DNA from 4 places in the Rhizobium sp. 62_C5_N11_2 genome. Region 4 is predicted to be linked to each of the others. Evidence: riboswitches for the same ligand, from Rfam matches in the RefSeq annotation. Region 4 holds a riboswitch; each other region holds the start of a gene.

Region 1 (4,879 bases), 150 kb from region 4:
CGCCTACATTGCAAGCAACGACGGGAAATACGCTTATTGGTACCTGCGGCCCAACATGCTTGACCCGAGCATCACTCCCCTGTTCGCAGTGCCGGCCCATCCCAGTTATCCGTCGAATCACTCCACGTTGTCGACTGCCCGATGCGAGGTGCTTGCCTATCTGTTCCCCGACCAGGCGGAGTTCATCCGAACGGTCGGCAAGGAAGCGGGCGATTCCCGCATCTGGGCCGGCATCCACTATGAAATGGACAACCGGGCCGGTGCCGCACTTGGCAAAGCAGTCGCCGGGAAATTCATCGAGCGGGCAAAAAAAGACGGGGCAGACTAGCGGAAGGGCCGCTAGCGCCTTTCTCCTGAAATGTCGCAATCCTAAGCGAGGGGTTCTCGGTGGAACGTTCCGTTCACTCAGCAGCCGACGTGCGAGGCAGCAACGTTTCTCAAACGATGCGGATGCGGCGCGTCACCTGGCCATTGCTTTCCCAGTATGTGTGCTTTTTGGCGATCAAGGGATCGTCCATCGCCGGTTGAATTTGCCCTGCGGTACTGATCGCGCGCGAGGTCACCGTGTGTTCTCCAGGCGAGGGATTTGGCCAATCCAGTGACCAAATCTTCCAGGCGTATTCGGCCTCCTCGCTGTGATCGATGACTGCCGGCATCCAGGGCCCTTGATCAATTTTCAGTTCGACCCGGTCGATCGGTGCACCCCAGGCTGCGCCGACGACCCGGTGACCCGAGTCGTTGCGCGTGACCTTGGCGGGCGCGGATTTCAGCAAGGCCCGGCCGACCGAGGTCTCGGCCCGCACGGTCTCGCCGTTGTGCTCTTCCTCCCGGATGGTGACATAGTCGCGGCCCATCAGCAGGCTCATGAAGCGGGTGTCGCGAACCTCGATGCCCTTCAGCCACTTGACGTTGGCAATCCCGTACCAGCCCGGAGTTATCAGCCGCAGCGGGAAACCGTTGGGGGCAGGCAGGGTCGCCCCGTTCATTTCGTAGCAGAGCAGATTGTCGGGGTTCATCGCGTCGGCGAGCGACATGCTGCGAGCGAAGTTCTGTTGCATCTTGATGTCGCGAATCGTGACCTCGCCTTTGTCGGTGCCGAAGAAGACGACCTCTAGGTGTTCAGTCCCCATCCATCATGGAAGACGAGTTCATCGAGCGGCAGCCGCTGCCGCCAGCCTTTGACGGACAGTTCCGGCTCGTCATAGAGCCGGTCGACGAAACCGGCACAGAGCCAGGCGACCACCTCGACATGCTGGGGTATGCCGAGAATGCTCTTCAGCTCGCCTTCATGAAAGATGCTGACCCAGCCGATCCCGACCCCTTCCGCCCGCGCCGCAAGCCAGAGATTCTGGATGGCGCAAACTGTGGAATAGCTATCCATCCTGGGATTGTGCGTGCGCCCCAGCACGACGCTGCCGCTGCGGGTAGGATCGCAGGTCACGCATATGCCGAGCGGCGCCTCGACAATGCCTTCAAGCTTGAGCGAGCGGTAGACCTGCCGCCGTTCGCCTTCGAACATCAGCGCCGCCTCCTCGTTGGCCCTCGCAAAAGCATCCCGGACGCGCGCCCGCACGGTTGCGCTTTTCACCAGAATGAAATTCCACGGCTGCATGAAGCCGACGGAGGGTGCATGATGGGCTGCCGTCAGCAGCCGCTGCACAAGATCATCCGGCAAGGGATCGGGCAGGAACTGGCTGCGAACGTCGCGTCGCGTCATGATCGCATGATAGACGGCCTCGCGTTCGGCCAAGGAAAAACCGGACGCCGCTGAAAGGGCATCCTCATCAAAGGGTCGCATCGTCAAATCCCCAACAACGCAACCGCCCCGCCGTCCGCGCGGATCGGTCTATCTAGCCAGGCCGGTCTTCTGACTCGGCGTCATCCGTCTGCCGCAGCCTTCCCGGCGAGAAGCCAGTGGCGTGATGAAGCGGCAAGCGTCGGCCTTACAGCGTTGGGCACGTTCCGGCTTTGCACCGGATTCCCGATTCTCCCGCCTGGACGGCGGGCACCTGACAGCGCATCTATTTCAGGAAAGCGCGGCGGCGGCAAGCCGGCCCTCATACCGCCGACACGTTGCATGCGACATCGACTTCATGGACAGAGGCGCATCGCTGCCTTAGAAACAAACCGATCCTGACCGACGCCCATGGCGCCGCACTTTTTCTCTTTGCACTTTGGTTGCCCGTGCCCCGCCTCACGCCCATGATCCTTGCGGTCGCCCTGTTCATGGAACAGATGGATTCGACCGTGATCGCCACCAGCCTACCGGCGATCGCAGCCGATATCGGCACCTCGCCGATCGCGCTGAAGCTCGCCGTTACCAGCTATCTCGTGGCGCTGGCGATCTTCATCCCGATCAGCGGCTGGATGTCCGATCGTTTCGGCGCACGCAACATCTTCCGCATGGCGATCTTCGTTTTCATGATCGGCTCGATCGCCTGCGCCTTTTCCAATTCGATCACGGCCTTCGTCATCTCACGCCTGATCCAGGGCGCCGGCGGCTCGATGATGACGCCGGTCAGCCGCCTGCTGCTGGTCCGGGGAACGCCGCGTCACGAACTCGTCGATGCCATGGCCTGGCTCACCATTCCAGCGTTGATCGGTCCGATCATGGGTCCGCCGATCGGCGGCTTCCTCACAACCTACCTCACCTGGCACTGGATCTTCTGGATCAACGTCCCGATCGGCGTGCTCGGCATCATCCTCGTCACCCGTTTCCTGCCGGCGGTTGAGCCACGCAGTCCCCGGCCGATGGATTTCCCCGGCTTCTTCCTTTGCGGCCTAGGCTTCTCCGGCTTCGTCTTCGGCCTGTCGGTGATCAGCCTGCCGGCCGTGCCCGTTGTCTACGGTTATGTCACGGTTGCGATCGGCATCCTTGCCGGCCTCCTCTACCTCCTGCATGCGCGCCGCGTGCCCTATCCGCTTCTCGATCCGAAGATGTTCCGCTACCCGATGTTTCGGGCGGCGATCCTCGGCGCCTCGAATTTCCGCATGGGACTTGGCGCCCTGCCTTTCCTGATGCCGCTGATGCTCCAGCTCGGCTTCGGCCTGACGCCGCTGCAATCGGGCTCGGTCACCTTCGTCAGCGCGCTCGGCTCCATGGGCTCGAAATTCGCCGCCTCGCGCACCTTCAATGCCTTCGGCTTCCGCACGGTGATCTCCCTCACCACCTTGCTGGCGGCGATCTTCCTCGGCATCAACGGCCTGTTCACCGCCGAAACGCCACTGTTCCTGATCATGGCCTGCCTGCTGATCGGCGGCCTGTTCCGCTCCATGGCTTTCTCGGGCGTCAACGCCATGGCCTTCGGCGATGTCGATGGTGCCGACAGCAGCCAGGCAACCGCAATCAATGCCGTTGCCCAGCGTATCTCCATGGCGATGGGTGTGGCGATCGCCGGCGGCATCCTCGAAATTTCCAGCAGCTTTCACGACGGCAGGCTGCTGGTCTCGGATTTCCACATCGCCTTCTTCAGCGTCTCGGCGATTTCGGCGCTGGCCTGCATCACCTTCCTGCGCCTGCCCCACGATGCTGGCGCTGAACTGACGGCGCACGGCCGCAAGCGCCGGCACGTCGAGCCGGAAGAGGCCGTGGCTGAAAATAGCTGATCTCCCTGACGCCACGGAAACCCTGCTACACCCACCGGTTCGCAAGGCTCGGCGCCGGCGGGAGCAGGCGCGAATGGCACGCGTGTGCTCAGCATTCCTTTCTACTTTATGATTTATTCACACATCAAATACACACTGCGTTTGCGCGTTTTGGGTTGCTATCAGGACATGGGCATGAGCGCTCGTGATGCGACCGTCAGCGTCGATGCCCGTATTGATACGCCAGTCGGGAACATGTCCGACTGAGCCGCAATTCTAGGCCGCCGCGGAATGTTCCATTTTTTGAAAACGATGCCTCTGACAGCCAAGCTGGCGGCGATTATCGTTGCCGTAAACCTCTGCGGCATTTCCGCTTTCGCCACCTATACCTGGATGTACGAAACCCGGGCGTTGATCGATGGCGCCAAGGCGAACTGGTCCAAGGATGCGGAGCAGTTTGCATCTCTGGCCGCCGGCGGCGTGAAATGGGGGAAGGCGAACGCCGTTCGCGAGGCTTATTCGCTCTACCGCGACGACCCCTCGCTCGATCTTGTACAGTTTGCCGCATTCAACGCGGAACCGGCATCAGTCGATACGTGGACACGCGACGGCATCAACGGTTTGCCTGCACCCGCCGATCTGGCGAAGCGTCTCAGCGCGAAACCGGAAAAGACGACTGTCGATGATAGCGGAACATCCGCCGGCGTGGTCACGATCATCGCGCCGCTTCCGCTGGATAAGGCAGGCAAGGCCACCGGCTACATCGTCACGAACTGGTCTGTCGAAAAAATCGCTTCCGAAGTCAGGCAGAAAGTTCTCATTTCGTTGCTCACGCAGTCCGCGATCACCGCCATGGCCGTCGTTGCCTTCCTTCTCGCCATGCGCAGCCTGGTCGGCCGGCCCATCAGGGTGATCAGCGAACGAATTAGCGCGTTGCAGAATGGCGATCTGGTCTCTCCCGTCACCTACAGGGAAAATGGCGACGAGATCGGCTTTCTGGCGCGTGCATTGGAAGTTTTCCGTCACGAGGCGATTGCGAAGGTCGAGAGAGAGCAGGCCGCTGCCGAGCAGAGTGCTTCGCTCGACGCCGAACGGGCGCGCAACGCATTGTTGACCGAAGAGGCCAGCAACACGCAACGGCTGGTCATGAACGCTCTCGCAAATGCATTGGAAGGGCTCGCCGCCGGCGACTTCTCGATACACCTGGCCGATGTCGGTCCCGAATTCGATAAATTGCGGCAGGATTTCAACAACATGGTCGATGCGGTCGCGGCCGCTCTGACAGAGATCAAGA
Region 2 (4,879 bases), 210 kb from region 4:
CATGTGAAGGCCTTCTTCGAGCCCCGCACCTGCAGTGTACAATATGTCGTTTCCGACCCGGCGACGAAACGCTGCGCCATCATCGACCCGGTCCTCGATTTCGACGAGATGTCGGGGGCGACGGGAACGGCCAACGCCGACGCCATCCTCGCTCATATCAAAAGTGAGGGGCTGACGGTCGAGTGGATCCTCGACACGCATCCGCATGCCGATCATTTCTCCGCCGCGGATTATCTGCATGAGAAGACCGGCGCGCCGACGGCGATCGGCGCCCATGTCACCGACGTGCAGATGCTCTGGAAGGAGATCTACAACTGGCCGGCGCTTAAAGCCGACGGCTCGCAATGGGACCGGCTGTTTGCCGATGGCGACGCCTTCGAGATCGGTGCGCTTAAAGCCCGCGTGATGTTTTCGCCCGGGCACACACTCGCCTCAGTGACCTATGTAGTCGGCGACGCCGCCTTCGTGCACGACACAGTGTTCACGCCGGATTCCGGCACGGCGCGAACCGATTTTCCGGGCGGCAGCGCCAGTGCCCTCTGGCACTCGATCCAGGCCATCCTATTGCTGCCCGAGGAGACCCGGCTCTTTTCCGGCCACGACTACCAGCCCGGCGGCCGCCACCCCCGCTGGGAAAGCACGGTGACCGCCCAGAAAAGCGCCAATCCTCATATCGCAGGCATCGACCAGGCCGGCTTCGTTGCGCTGCGCCAGGCGCGCGACCGCACGCTGCCGAAGCCGAAGCTGATGTTGCATGCGCTGCAGGTCAATATCCGCGGCGGGCGGTTGCCCGAGCCGGAGGAGAACGGCCGGCGGTATTTGAAGATACCGCTGGATGCGTTGTAGGGGCGGAGTGAATAGGACGGCGACGGCGTCTGGACGATTGCGCCGCCGGACAAAGGGCTGAGTATCAGGAACGACCTTTGCCATCGAGCAATTCTGATACTGGAAGCGGCAGGTCTGGATGTGCACGACATAAATCGAGCAGATCTTCTCTTGCATCAGGGTAATCCTGAAGCGCTGCACGACGGTACCATTTGAAAGCCTCTGTCAGATTGATCTCGCAGCCCACGCCGTGCTCTTTCATTTGGGCTAGCCTGTATTGCGCACCGGCATGATCCTGGTTTGCGGCCTGGCCGTACCATCTCACGGCGTCTGTTGGATCGATATCGCAACCGTCGCCGTCCTCTCTCATCAAGCCCAATAAATACTGTGCGTCGGCATGGCCTTGACTGGCGCCTCTATCAAGCCACTCGACGCCTTCCGGCGCGCTCTGTGCAACGCCGTCCCCCATGAGATACAGGCCAGCCAGGAGGAATTGCGCATCGACATGACCTTGTTCGCCCGCTTTCCGAAGCCATCTCGCGCCTTCGGCTTTATCCCCGGTGACACCTTCACCTCGTGCGGTCATATGGCCTAATTCAAATTGTGCTTGTGCATCGCCTTGCTCGGCTGCTTGGCGAATTGCGTCTATCCTGGCTGCGGCGAGATCGGTGCTATCCGGATTGCTCATTGCTACATCAGACCTCGTTGAAATCGGTGGCGCCAAAGCTATGTCGGGGGCCCGCCTTCCGCAATCCGTCGTGACGCACGCCGACTGATGACCCGACGCCAGCGCCGCAGACGATAGCTTTTGCGCGAGGGTGCTCGCGAGTTTTGCTTCGAGGTCTCGCAATTTGCCGCGGTGGGCCGGCACGATCCTCCGCAATAATCATTGACGTTAGGCAGGTCTGCGACGTAACTGGGTTCGACGGTTCCCTGAAGATGACTCCAAGGGGATTAATAGGGAACACGGTGAGGACGACCCAGTAGGGACCGAGACCGTGGCTGCCCCCGCAACTGTAAGCGGATTGTCGATCATCTCAGGAGTGGCCAGCGACTGGCCATCTCTGAAGGGCCTATGGCCCTGCCACTGCGGATATCGCGGGAAGGCGGATGTAACGACGGATATCCGCAAGCCAGGAGACCTGCCGTCAATCACGATCCAATCAACCGGGCGGGGATGCCCGGACAAGGAACAGATATGATTGACCTGCTGAACCTTCGCCGAATTCCGGCATGCATCCGTCTCGATTGGGCCTCCTGCGGCTAGGGCACGCTTAAGCGTGCTTTCGGTCCGCGCACATGCGCGGAACGGCCGTGATTTTTTCCTTCATCGAGGTTTTCCATGCGCCAGATTCTCGCCGCCATGACATTTGCCTTCGGGCTCGCCGGCCTTGCGGCACCAAGCCTTGCCGCGACGCACTACCCCCTGACCGTCAGTAATTGCGGCCAGCAGGTGACTTTTCAGAAGGCGCCCGCCAGGATCGTTTCGATCGGCCAGGGTATGACCGAAATTCTTTTCTCGCTCGGCCTTGCCGACAAGATCGCCGGGACGGCCGTCTGGGTCGGTCCAGTCCTGCCGCAATATGCCGAGGCCAACAGCAAGATAAAGCGGCTTGCCGACAACGATCCGAGCTTCGAATCCGTCGTCGGGCAGGAGCCCGACCTGGTGGCGGCCGAGTTCGAATGGCATGTCGGCGCGCAGGGCTCCGTCGGCAAGCGGGAACAGTTCAAGGATCTCGGGATCAATACCTATCTCGCGCCGGCCGATTGCGTCGCCAAGGTCAACACAGATGGCGGCGACGGCGTGCGTGGGGAATTGTTCACGATGGACCTGATCTACCGGGAAATCGCCGAGCTCTCGGAGATTTTCGACGTGAAGGACCGCGGCGATGCGCTGATTTCGGCGCTGAAGAAGCGCGAGGCGGATGCTGTCGCGTCGATATCGGGCGCATCGGGCAAGAACCTGCCCGTCGTCTTCTGGTTCTCCAGCAAAGAGGTCAGCGGCGACGCCTTCATCGCCGGCAAGAACAGCGCGCCCGCCTATATCCTGAAGACGATCGGTGCGAAGAACGTCGTCACCACGGAAGAGGAATGGCCGCTGGTGGGTTGGGAAACCATCGCCCAGGCGAACCCTGCCGTCATCGTGCTCGCGACCATGGACCGCCGCCGTTATGCGGCTGACGATCCTAAGGTCAAGGTCGATTTTCTTGAGAACGACCCTGTGACCAAGGAGCTCGACGCGGTCAAAAACAAGCACTTCGTGATGATGGACGCGCAGTCGATGAACCCGACGATCCGCACGATCGATGGCATCGAGACATTGGCGAACGGCATCAAGTCCTTCGGCCTGGCGCAGTGAAGGCAATGTCGGTCAGGCAACAGGGATGGTGGGCGCTTGCCGCGCTCACCATTGCCGCACTTCTCCTGCTCGGGCTGATGATCAGCCTTGCCGTTTCCATCGGCGAGATCGCAATTCCCGTTGCGACCACGGCGGAGGCGGTCTCGAACCGGCTGTTCGGAACGAATTTCGAGATCAGCCGCATCCACCAGGGCATCGTCTGGGATTATCGTCTGAGCCGCGCGCTCGTCGCGGCCAGCGCCGGCGCATCGCTCTCGCTTTGCGGTGCGATCCTGCAGGCGCTGCTGCGCAATCCGCTGGCCGAACCCTATGTGCTCGGCATCTCCGCCGGCGCCTCGACGGGCGCCGTCTGCGTGATGATCCTCGGCTTCGGCTACGGTATTCTCGGCCTCTCGAGCGGCGCCTTCATCGGTGCGGTGATCGCCTTTCTGCTGGTCGGCTTCCTGGCAACGGGTGCGGGAGGAAGCGGCGAGCGCATCATCCTTTGCGGCGTCGCCGGTTCGCAGCTCTTCAATGCGCTGACCTCCTACATCGTGACGACATCGGCGAATGCCGAGCAGGCGCGCGGCATCCTGTTCTGGCTTTTGGGTTCGCTCAGTGGCGTGCGCTGGCCCGATGTCTATCTGTCGGTGCCGATCGCGCTTGCCGGCTTCATCATCTGCATGGCCCATGTGCGGGCGCTGGACGCCTTCGCTTTCGGCACGGATGCTGCCGCCTCGCTCGGCATTGCCGTACGCCGCGTCCAAATCGTGCTGTTCGGCATGACGGCGGCGATGACGGCAAGCGTCGTCAGCATGGTGGGTTCGATCGGCTTCGTTGGCCTCGTCATCCCTCACGCCGCCCGCTTCCTCGTCGGGCCGGGGCATGGGCGGCTGCTGCCGGCAACAGCGCTCGGCGGTGCGATTTACATGGTCGGCGCCGATATTGTTTCGCGCGTCATCATACCGCAGCAAATCCTGCCGATCGGCGTCGTCACCGCACTCTTCGGCGCGCCGGCCTTCGCCATCATCCTCTATCGCGTGCGAGGGAATGCATGAGCATCAGCGTCGACGAGGTAAGCTTTGCCGCCGGCGATACCGTCATCGTCAACGGCGTCAGCCTAACGGTGGAAAGGGGCAAGGTGTTCGGCCTGCTTGGGCCGAACGGTTCCGGCAAATCGAGCCTTCTCAGATTGATTTGCCGGCTGCGCAAGGTTCGCAGCGGCGTCATCCGGCTGGGTGATGACGATATATCCTCGCTGTCGCGCGCAGCGCTTGCGCGGCGCGTCGCCTTCGTCGAGCAGCAGACGACGACGGATACGCAATTGACGGTGCGCGACGTGGTGCGGCTCGGCCGTACGCCGCATCGCGGGCTGTTGTCGTCCTGGGGCGCCGGAGACGACGCAGCCGTCGACGAGGCCCTGTCGCGGACGGGCATGCGGGAGAGGGCGGGCCAGCTCTGGCAGACGCTGTCGGGCGGTGAGCGCCAGCGCGTCCATATTGCCAGATCGCTGGCGCAGGCGCCGAGCGAACTGCTGCTCGACGAGCCGACCAACCATCTCGATATCCAGCATCAGCTCGACATTCTCTCGCTGATCTCGAAGCTCGGCATCACCTGCATCGTCGCACTGCACGATCTCAATCTGGCGGCGATGTTCTGCGACAGGCTGGCGGTGCTTCAGAAAGGCGAGGTCGTCGCCTCGGGGGCGCCGGAGGA
Region 3 (4,879 bases), 1.5 Mb from region 4:
GTGCATGTTCATCTGGCCGAGGCCGATCGCATGGCTCTCGTCATTGCCCTTCTCGATCGAGGGAACCGAGGAAATGTGACTCATGTCGGAAACGGCTGTCAGCGCCCGGATCGAGGTCTCGATCGTCTTGCCGAAATCTGCCGAATCCATTGCCGCCGCGATATTCAGCGAGCCGAGATTGCAGGAAATATCCTTGCCGAGATGTTTGTAGGAAAGGTCGTCATGATATTCGCTCGCCTCGCTGACCTGCAGGATTTCCGAGCATAGATTGCTCATCGAAATACGTCCGGCGATCGGGTTCGCCCGGTTCACCGTGTCCTCGAACATGATGTAGGGGTAGCCGCTCTCGAACTGGATTTCGGCAAGCACCTGGAAGAATTCGCGCGCCTTGATCTTCTTCTTCGAAATGCGGGCATCCGCCACCATCTCGCGATATTTTTCCGTCACCGAAATCTCGGTGAAAGGCACGCCATAGACGCGTTCCACGTCATAGGGCGAGAACAGATACATATCCTCATTGTTCTTGGCGAGTTCGAAGGTGATATCGGGCACGACGACGCCGAGTGACAGCGTCTTGATGCGGATTTTTTCGTCGGCATTTTCGCGCTTGGTGTCGAGGAAGCGCATGATATCGGGATGATGGGCATTGAGATAGACCGCACCCGCGCCCTGCCGCGCCCCGAGCTGGTTGGCATAGGAGAAACTGTCTTCGAGCAGCTTCATCACCGGGATGATACCCGAGGACTGGTTCTCGATATGCTTGATCGGCGCGCCTGCCTCGCGGATATTCGTCAGCGACAGCGCCACGCCGCCGCCGCGCTTCGACAATTGCAGCGCCGAATTGATCGACCGGCCGATCGATTCCATATTGTCCTCGACGCGCAGCAGGAAGCAGGAAACCAGTTCGCCGCGCTGCTTCTTGCCGGCATTGAGGAAGGTCGGCGTCGCCGGCTGGAAACGGCCGGAAATGATCTCGTCGACCATGTCGCGGGCAAGGGCCTCGTCGCCACGCGCCAAGGCCAGAGCCACCATGCAGATGCGGTCCTCATAGCGCTCGAGATAGCGCTTGCCGTCGAAGGTCTTCAGCGTATAGCTGGTGTAATATTTGAAGGCGCCGAGGAAGGTCGGGAAACGGAATTTCTTGGCATAGGCCTGGTCGAACAGATCCCGCACGAAATTGAAGGAATACTGGTCGAGAACCTCCTGCTCGTAATATCCCTCGGTCACGAGGTAATCGAGCTTTTCCCTCAGATTGTGGAAGAACACCGTGTTCTGGTTCACATGCTGGAGGAAATATTGCTTGGCCGCCAAACGATCCTTGTCGAGCTGAATCCGCCCCTCATCGTCATAGAGGTTCAGCATCGCGTTCAGCGCGTGATAGTCGAGGGTTTCGGCTGCTTTCGGCGGCCTCTCCCCGGCGGGCTGAGCAAAAATTTGATGCGGTTTTGCGCCCGCATCCCGCGTCAGGGTTGTTCCCGTGTCCAAAATCGTTCCATTCCGTGTTTGACCTTGGCGACGTCGTCGTCGGTGCCCATGAGCTCGAACCGGTAAAGGTACGGCACCTGGCATTTCTGCGAGACCACGTCGCCGGCGAGCCCGTATGTCTCGCCGAAATTGCTGTTGCCCGCGGCGATCACGCCGCGGATGTGTCCTCGGTTTTCCGCATCGTTGAGGAAACGGATCACCTGCTTGGGAACGGCACCCTTGCCGCCGTCGCCGCTATAGGTCGGCACGATCAGCACGAAGGGTTCGCGGATATGGAACGCGTCTGCGCCACCTGGCGGAATGCGCGCCGCGCGCAGACCGAGCTTGGCGACGAACCGATGGGTGTTCTCGGATCGGCTGGAATAATAGACGATCAGGCCCATCGCTTGTCCTCAGGTCAGGAGAGCGCGCTGATCATGTCGGGACGGAAGCCCGCCCAATGCTGCTCGCCGGCGATGACGACAGGCGCCTGCATGTAGCCGAGGCTGCGGACGCGATCGAGCGCTTCGGCATCCTGCGAGATATCGACGATGTCATAATCGACGCCCAGACGGTCGAGGGCGCGGTAGGTGGCAGTGCACTGGACGCAGGCAGGCTTGCTGTAGACGGTAATGGTCATGATATTCCTCGTGACGATGCGATTGGGCGCAGGACATCGATCGGAAATCTGTCGATATCCGTCGAAAAATTCTCTGATGATTTTGAGCTGTGCGGCTGTTTAGCCGCTGGGCGTACTCCGCCCTCTACCTCTAGCGGGTGGCGGCCTGAACTGAAATTCTGACATGACTTCACCCCGAAGTGGCTCATGAGGAGGTTCGGGCCTGCGAAACGCGATGCGGAGATTCCCCGCAGCCATGCAACGCGACCTTCCGGACACCCCGCCCGTGGACGTTTCGTTCGAGGCAGGTCTCCTGGCTCACGGGTCAAAGCGCCTGCCCAGCCTTCCCGGAGCATCATGCTCCAGTGACCTGAAATCGGACAGTTGCTCGCCGCTTACAGTTGCGGGGGCAGCCCCGGCATTGCCGCGCCATGATGGCGAAGCGCACCGAATTCCCGTCTTAGTCACCGATCCTCACGAATCGACGGAACCTCGAACACTAGATATGGTACGCGAATCGATCATGACGTCAACAAGTTGTTGTGGCGGCGCAACAATGGCGGCAACGAATCGCCGCGCCTGTGTATGATGTGGATAACGAAGCGTTAACGGAAAAGCGCTGTGGAGAACGCATCATAAAGAGAGCCGGCAGAAGCCGGCTCCTCAAACGACATTCATATTTTTATCCGAAGCAACCGCAGTGCATTGATCGTCACCAGCACGGTGGCGCCGGTATCGGCAAGAATCGCTGGCCAGAGCCCGGTGATCCCTATGATCGTCGTCACCAGAAACAGCGCCTTCAGCCCGAGTGCGATGGTGATATTCTGCAGGATGTTGCGCATCGTGCGTTTGGAAAGTTCGATCATCCGCGCCACGTCGCCAACGCGTCCGTGCAGCACGGCAGCATCCGCCGTCTCCAGCGCCACATCGGTGCCGCCGCCCATGGCGATGCCGATGTCGGCAGCGGCCAGCGCCGGAGCATCGTTGATGCCGTCGCCGACCTTGGCCACGATGAAGCCCTGGCGCTTCAATTCGCCAACGACCCGCTGCTTATCCTCTGGCATCATCTCGCCGCGCCAGTCGATGCCGAGCATGCCGGCAACGGCTGCTGCCGTCCGCTTGTTGTCGCCCGTCAACATCATCGCCTTGACGCCTGCTGATTTGAGGGCAGCGAGCCCGGCCTCGGCATCCTCACGCGGCTCGTCACGCATGGCGATCAGGCCGGCCGCAACACCGTTGACGAGCAGCACCGACACGCTCTTGCCCTCGTCGTTCAGCGCCGTGATGCGTGCATCCTGTTCCGCGCTGAGCGTCCCGCGCTCGCGGGCGGCAGGTGGCGACAGCAGATCCAGCGCCTCACCGCCGACTTTGCCGCTGACACCCTTGCCCGGCAGCGCTTCAAGCTCGAAGGCCGGCGGCACGGGAACGCCGTCCGTCTTGGCGCGGTTGAGGATCGCCAGCGCCAGCGGATGGCTGGAACCCTGCTCCAGCACCGCCGCGCGCGACAGCACCTGCGCCTCGCTCAGGCCAAAGGAAATGATGTCGGTCACCTGAGGCTTGCCTTCTGTCAGCGTGCCTGTCTTGTCGAAGGCGACCATCGTCACCTTGCCGAGCGTTTCCAACACCGCGCCGCCCTTCATCAGCAGCCCGCGCCGCGCACCGGATGAAAGCGAGGCGGCGATCGCCGCCGGCGTCGAGATGACGAGCGCGCAGGGGCAGCCGATCAAAAGGATCGCAAGGCCCTTATAGACCCATTCGCCCCACGGCCCAGCGAACAGCAACGGTGGAACGACCGCGACAAGCGCTGCGACCACGACGACGCCGGGCGTGTAATAGCGCGAGAACCGATCGATGAAGCGTTCGGTCGGCGCCTTCGATTCCTGAGCTTCCTCCACCAGCTTGACGACGCGGGCGATGGTATTGTCGGCGGCAGCCGCCGTGACGCGAACCCTGAGCACCGCATCGCCATTCACCGTGCCGGCAAAAACGACGGCATCGACGCCCTTGCGAACCGGCGTACTCTCGCCCGTCACCGGCGCCTCGTCGATCGCGCTCTCGCCTGAGATGATGATGCCGTCCGCCGAGATCCGGTCGCCAGGACGAACCATGATGATGGCGCCGACCGAAAGGCTTTCCGCCGGCACCTCCCGTGTCTGCCCATTGTCTTCGAGTAGCGCACTCTTCGGCACCAGGGCCGTCAGCGACTGGATGCTTTCGCGCGCCTTGCCCGCTGCCACCCCTTCCAGCAGCTCGCCAACGAGGAACAGGAACACGACAGTTGCCGCCTCTTCGCCGGCATTGATGATGACGGCGCCGACAGCGGCGATCGTCATCAGCATCTCGATCGAAAACGGTGTTCCTGAGAGGGCAGCCATGACAGCGCGCCGAGCGATCGGCACCAGCCCGATCAGCATGGCGACGATGAAGACATAGGACGCAATCGCCGGCACGAGATGGCCGACGGCATAGGCGGCAACGAGTGCCGCACCCGAAAGGATGGTCAGCCGGCCTTTCCTGCTCTGCCACCAGGGACCGGCCATCGGCGCATGGTCGTGCCCGTGCAGCCCCTCGATTTCCTTCTCGCCATGTTCGTGAGAATGGTCGTGGTCATGACTTGCATGATCGTGCCCTTCATGGTCGTGGTCATGGCCCGCGTGATCACCGTGATCATGTCCATGGTCATGACGGTGCTGCGAGCCGTGTTCATGCGCAAGCGCAGCGTTTCCGGCAAGCGGCGCGACGGAATAGCCGAGCCCGGTCACCTTCTTCTCAATCGTCTTGAGATCGCTGCTGCCA
Region 4 (4,879 bases):
GCTGAACCGTGAGCGGACGCAAAACGGCGGCCCCGATATCGGCGTCGATGTCGTCCTGCATCTCGGCGAGGTTTTCTACGGGAACGTCGGCGCCCGTGGCAGGCTCGATTTCACGGTGATCGGCAGGGCCGTCAACGAGGCCTCGCGGCTAGAAAAGCTCTGCGGCACGCTTGAACAACACCTGCTGATGTCGGAGAGCTTCGCGGCCACCTGCGCCGTGGCCTGCGAGTATCTGGGATCGTTCGAGCTGCGCGGCGTTTCGAAGCGGGCCGACGTGTTCAAGCTCGCCGACGCCGTATCCTGAAGCGTCGATCCGATCGGCGCGACGACGCTCAGATCTCGCCTGAGACCTCGCGGCGGCGGCGGTCGAGTTCTTCGCTGTAGCGGCGCAGCGTATAGCTTTCGCTGAGCTGGCCGATCACCTTGCGTTCGATCAGGTTGTTGACGACGGCGAGTGCTTCGCTTTCGCTCTTGTCGAAGATCGCCGCCGCTTGCCTGGCATTCATCTGCGGCTGCAGGAAATCGTTGCGGTAGTGGATGAAATCGGCAAGCGTCTTGCCCTCGTCCTGGGCGTCGGTCGGGTTGGCGTAGATCTCCGGCACCAGCACGAGGCCAACATATTTGTCGCTCTCCTCGACGAGGATGACGCGCTGGGTCGAGCCGATCGGGAAGGCCTGCTTGAATTCCTCCAGAGAGATGCCTGCCCTTGCCGTCTTGACATCGGCGCGCATCAGCTTGTCGACCGTCAGATTGCGGATCCAGCCGACATCATGGGCGCTGCGAATGCTTTCGCCGCGAAGATGAAAGCGCCATGTGGCGAAGGAGTAACCGAAGGTCGAGCGGACGACGAGCGAGGAGGTGATGACGGCGGCGAGCACCAGTGCCGTGATCAGGAAATCGCCGGTGATTTCGAGCGCCAGGAACGTCATGGTCAGCGGCCCGCCGATGACGGCGACGGCGAGCGAACTCATGCCGACCACGGCATAGATGACGGGCGTCAGCGTCGCATCGGCAAAATAGGGGCCGCAATAGGCGAAGAGCTTGCCGAGCAGGGCGCCCATGAACAGCGAGGCGAAGAACAGCCCACCCCTGAAGCCGGAGCCGATCGAGATCGCCGAGGCGAAGGATTTCAAGAGGAAGAGGCCGATCAGCGTCGGGATCGCCACCTCACGGGAAAGGTTCAGATGCAACGCGCCGTGGCCGGCCGAGAGCACCTGCGGTGAGATCATCGCCAACAGCCCGACGATGATGCCGCCGAGTGCCGGGCGGAAGGGTGGGGCGATCGAGCTCTTGCGCGCCAGCTCTTCGACAAAGGCGACGCCCTGCATGATCAGGATGCCGACACCGGCGCAGAAAGCACCGAGCAGCAGTGCCGGGATATAATCGGCTGGCACGACCGAGCCGAAGCTGCCGATATCGATGGTGAAATCGCTGCCGGCAAGCAGCCTTGCGATCAGGGTGGAGACAAGGGCGGAGACGACGACAGGCGTCAGCGACACGATCGTATAGGTGCCGATGATCAGCTCGAAGGCATAGAAAGCGCCGGTCAGCGGCGCGTTGAAGGCGGCGGCGATGGCGCCCGCCGCGCCGCAGCCAACGAGGGTGCGCAGGTCCGAGCGGCGAAGCTGCAGCTTCAGGCCGAATTTGGAGGCGAGGCCGGCGGCAAGCTGGGTATAGCCGGCCTCCAGGCCGACGGAGGCGCCGAAACCGTTGGAGATCAGGTTCTGCACGGCAACGATGATGCTGTCGGTCAAGGACAGGCGGCCGCCATGCAGCGCATTGGCCTCGATCGGGTCGACCATCGGCTTCTTGCGTCGTTTCGCCAGCACTAGGAGCAACAGGCCGAGCAGGGCGCCGCCAATGACGGGGGCAGTGAGCAGCAGCATCTTGTTCTCGATCTCGGACGAGCTCAGCCGCTCGCTGTCGGCGATGCCGAAGACCAGCTGATGCAGCTCGTTGGAGACGTAACTCATGCCGGTGACGGCGAGACCCGAGATGATGCCGACGACGGCGCCCGCCAGCGACAGACCGACCTCGCTACGGCGGGTCAGCGCCCGCAGGCGTCCCGGATCGAAGAAAACACGCAGCGCACGAAAACGGCGCCGATCCAATTTCATAAGCATGGCTAGACAACTAGGCGGGGAGAGGCCCGGTCAAGGGCGGAGATGGTCGCGCAGTCCGCTTGCGACGCAATTGCGGCGAAAAGCCGGCGGCTGGGACAAATTTTTATGACGTAAGTCTCTGATAAATGACGATATTTTAGGTAGAGTAAGTCGTGTTGGCGGAGTTGCTTCCTCTGGCCGGCCATTGCCCGGTCGCCAAGGCCGGTTGACTTCACCTCTGAGCTTGCCTAACCATCCCTCAACGGATGGTCGCCCGACCATCCCGACATAACGGATGGTTCCGGATCGGTGTTACGCCCTTCCGGATGAAAAGGGAATGTGACGCGGCGGACCCAAGCCGGGCGCCTTCATCACAGCCGACCCCGCGACTGTAGAGCGGTCAGGGTCTTCCATCCGGCGTTAAGCCCTTTCTGCCGGCAGCCTGCAATCGTGCAGGCGGGCGGGACGGGCGGCATGCCGGAAAAGCCACTGGATATGCATGGTGATCAACCGGGGTCGGACGCCTCTCAAGTCTACGAATCGTCCACCTTTTCACTGATGCAGCCGGGAAGGCGAGGATGATCCGCTGGCACGATCAGGGCGACCGGTTTCCGGTCTGCCCCGATCGCGGCCGATAACCGCGAGCCAGGAGACCTGCCATGCGTGCCGGGCGCGAAGCCCACACCTGGGCACTATGCCCGTTGCCAGCACGGAGGTTGTCTTGGCTGAACGATTGAATTCAGCGCAGCCTGGTGCGGCGCGATTTGGCGGGGCCTTACAGCCGCCGGCGTCTTCCGTAGCGGCTTGCGCGGCATCTATTCAGAAGGCAACGCCGGCATGACGGCTGCCCCCTCCAACACTGTCTTCATCCTCGGCGGCGCGCGCTCCGGCAAGTCCAGGTTCGCCGAATCCCTCGTCACCGCGACCGATCTGGATCGCCACTACCTTGCCACCGGGCGGGCCTGGGACGAGGAGATGCAGGCGCGCATAACGCAACACAAGGCCGATCGCGGTCCGTCCTGGACGACGCATGAGGAGCCGCTCGATCTTGTCGGCAAGCTTACCGACATCGATGGCGAAGGGCGCATCGTGCTGATCGATTGCCTGACGCTCTGGGTCACCAATCTGATGATCGAGGAGCGTGAGATGGCGGTGGAATTTGCCGCACTTGCCGATTTCCTGCCCGCCGCGAAGGCGCGGCTCGTTTTCGTTTCCAACGAGGTCGGTCTCGGCATCGTGCCGGATAATCGCATGGCGCGGGATTTTCGCGATCATGCCGGCCGGCTGCACCAATCGATCGCGGCGAAGGCCGCCGAAGTCTATTTCATCGCGGCAGGCCTGCCGCTGAAAATGAAGGGTTAAGTCCATGAACCAGCAGAAGATTCCCGCAACCGTCATCACCGGCTTCCTCGGTGCCGGCAAAACGACGATGATCCGCAACCTGCTGACCAATGCCGGCGGCAAGAAGATTGCGCTGATTATCAACGAATTCGGCGATCTCGGCGTCGACGGCGACGTGCTGAAGGGCTGCGGTGCGGAGAATTGCACTGAGGACGACATTATCGAGCTCACCAATGGCTGCATCTGCTGCACGGTCGCGGACGACTTCATCCCGACGATGACGAAGCTGCTCGAACGCGAACAGCGGCCCGACCATATCGTCATCGAAACCTCGGGCCTTGCTTTGCCGCAGCCGCTGGTCGCCGCCTTCAACTGGCCCGACATTCGCACCCAGGTGACCGTCGACGGTGTCATCACGGTGGTCGATAGTGCTGCCGTTGCCGCCGGCCGTTTCGCCGACGACCATGATGCCGTCGATGCGCGCCGTGCCGAGGATGAATCGCTCGATCACGAAAGCCCGATCGAGGAGCTGTTCGAGGACCAGCTCACCTGCGCCGACCTCATCGTGCTCAACAAGACCGACTTGATCGACGCCGCGGGCCTTATCAGGGTGCGCGACGAGGTCGCCTCCCGCACGGTGCGCAAGCCCGTGATGATCGAGGCGAGAAATGGCGAGGTGTCAGCCGGCATCTTGCTCGGCCTTGGCATCGGCACGGAGGACGATGTCGCCAATCGCAAGTCGCATCACGAGCTGGAGCATGAGGATGGCGCGCCGCACGATCACGACGAATTCGACAGCTTTGTCGTCGATCTCGGAGCCATTGCCGATCCCGCCGGTTTCGTCGAAGCGCTGAAGGACATCATATCAGCCCATGACGTGCTGCGTCTCAAGGGTTTCGTCGACGTTTCAGGCAAGCCGATGCGTTTGCAGCTCCAGGCCGTCGGCAGCCGCATCGACCATTATTTCGACCGCGCCTGGGCAGCCGGAGAAAAGCGCGGCACACGCCTCGTTGTCATTGGCCTGCACGAAATGGACCAGGACGCGGTGAGGGCGGCGATCGAAGCGCTGGCATAGACCGATGCATCTGCTTCTGGCCCAGCAGGGAACGATCAGCGACGGCGAGGAGGCAATCGACCTTGGGCAGACGCCGGGCGATATCCTGTTCCTGTCGGCGGCCGACAGCGAGCTTGCCGCGATCGCAGCCGCCCATCGCGATCGCCGGACAGCACCTTCGCTGAGGCTCGCCAGTCTGATGAGCCTCAAGCATCCGATGTCGGTCGATACCTATGTCGAGCGCACCGCGCGGCATGCGAAGCTGATCATCGTGCGTGCGCTCGGCGGCGCCAGCTATTTCCACTATGCGCTGGAAGCGCTGCATGCGGCTGCGGCTCGCGCCGGTGCACTGATTGCGGTCTTGCCGGGTGATGCCAGGCCA

The links. Region 4 has a riboswitch for cobalamin ahead of cobU (bifunctional adenosylcobinamide kinase/adenosylcobinamide-phosphate guanylyltransferase). Riboswitches for the same ligand answer to the same signal wherever they lie in the genome.
Region 1: linked by a shared signal. The riboswitch ahead of bluB (5,6-dimethylbenzimidazole synthase) and the one ahead of cobU (bifunctional adenosylcobinamide kinase/adenosylcobinamide-phosphate guanylyltransferase) in region 4 are both predicted to bind cobalamin.
Region 2: linked by a shared signal. The riboswitch ahead of AB8B31_RS13115 (ABC transporter substrate-binding protein) and the one ahead of cobU (bifunctional adenosylcobinamide kinase/adenosylcobinamide-phosphate guanylyltransferase) in region 4 are both predicted to bind cobalamin.
Region 3: linked by a shared signal. The riboswitch ahead of nrdH (glutaredoxin-like protein NrdH) and the one ahead of cobU (bifunctional adenosylcobinamide kinase/adenosylcobinamide-phosphate guanylyltransferase) in region 4 are both predicted to bind cobalamin.

The regions. Positions count from the first base shown of each region.
Region 1 covers NZ_JBPWPW010000001.1:2,232,725-2,237,603, forward strand. The annotation lists gene AB8B31_RS11255 (phosphatase PAP2 family protein) at 1-328, shown strand, start outside; partial or broken gene AB8B31_RS11260 (molybdopterin-dependent oxidoreductase) at 438-1,115, opposite strand; gene bluB (5,6-dimethylbenzimidazole synthase) at 1,112-1,798, opposite strand; cobalamin riboswitch at 1,841-2,028, opposite strand; gene AB8B31_RS11270 (MFS transporter) at 2,203-3,606, shown strand; gene AB8B31_RS11275 (methyl-accepting chemotaxis protein) at 3,877-4,879, shown strand, end outside.
Region 2 covers NZ_JBPWPW010000001.1:2,592,223-2,597,101, reverse strand. The annotation lists gene blh (bifunctional sulfur transferase/dioxygenase Blh) at 1-846, shown strand, start outside; gene AB8B31_RS13120 (tetratricopeptide repeat protein) at 911-1,513, opposite strand; cobalamin riboswitch at 1,735-1,989, shown strand; gene AB8B31_RS13115 (ABC transporter substrate-binding protein) at 2,168-3,184, shown strand; gene AB8B31_RS13110 (FecCD family ABC transporter permease) at 3,190-4,221, shown strand; gene AB8B31_RS13105 (ABC transporter ATP-binding protein) at 4,218-4,879, shown strand, end outside.
Region 3 covers NZ_JBPWPW010000001.1:3,865,765-3,870,643, forward strand. The annotation lists gene nrdE (class 1b ribonucleoside-diphosphate reductase subunit alpha) at 1-1,485, opposite strand, end outside; gene nrdI (class Ib ribonucleoside-diphosphate reductase assembly flavoprotein NrdI) at 1,464-1,868, opposite strand; gene nrdH (glutaredoxin-like protein NrdH) at 1,883-2,104, opposite strand; cobalamin riboswitch at 2,370-2,593, opposite strand; gene AB8B31_RS19100 (heavy metal translocating P-type ATPase) at 2,758-4,879, opposite strand, start outside.
Region 4 covers NZ_JBPWPW010000001.1:2,385,967-2,390,845, reverse strand. The annotation lists gene AB8B31_RS12030 (adenylate/guanylate cyclase domain-containing protein) at 1-304, shown strand, start outside; gene AB8B31_RS12025 (chloride channel protein) at 333-2,123, opposite strand; cobalamin riboswitch at 2,382-2,778, shown strand; gene cobU (bifunctional adenosylcobinamide kinase/adenosylcobinamide-phosphate guanylyltransferase) at 2,940-3,464, shown strand; gene cobW (cobalamin biosynthesis protein CobW) at 3,469-4,518, shown strand; gene cobN (cobaltochelatase subunit CobN) at 4,523-4,879, shown strand, end outside.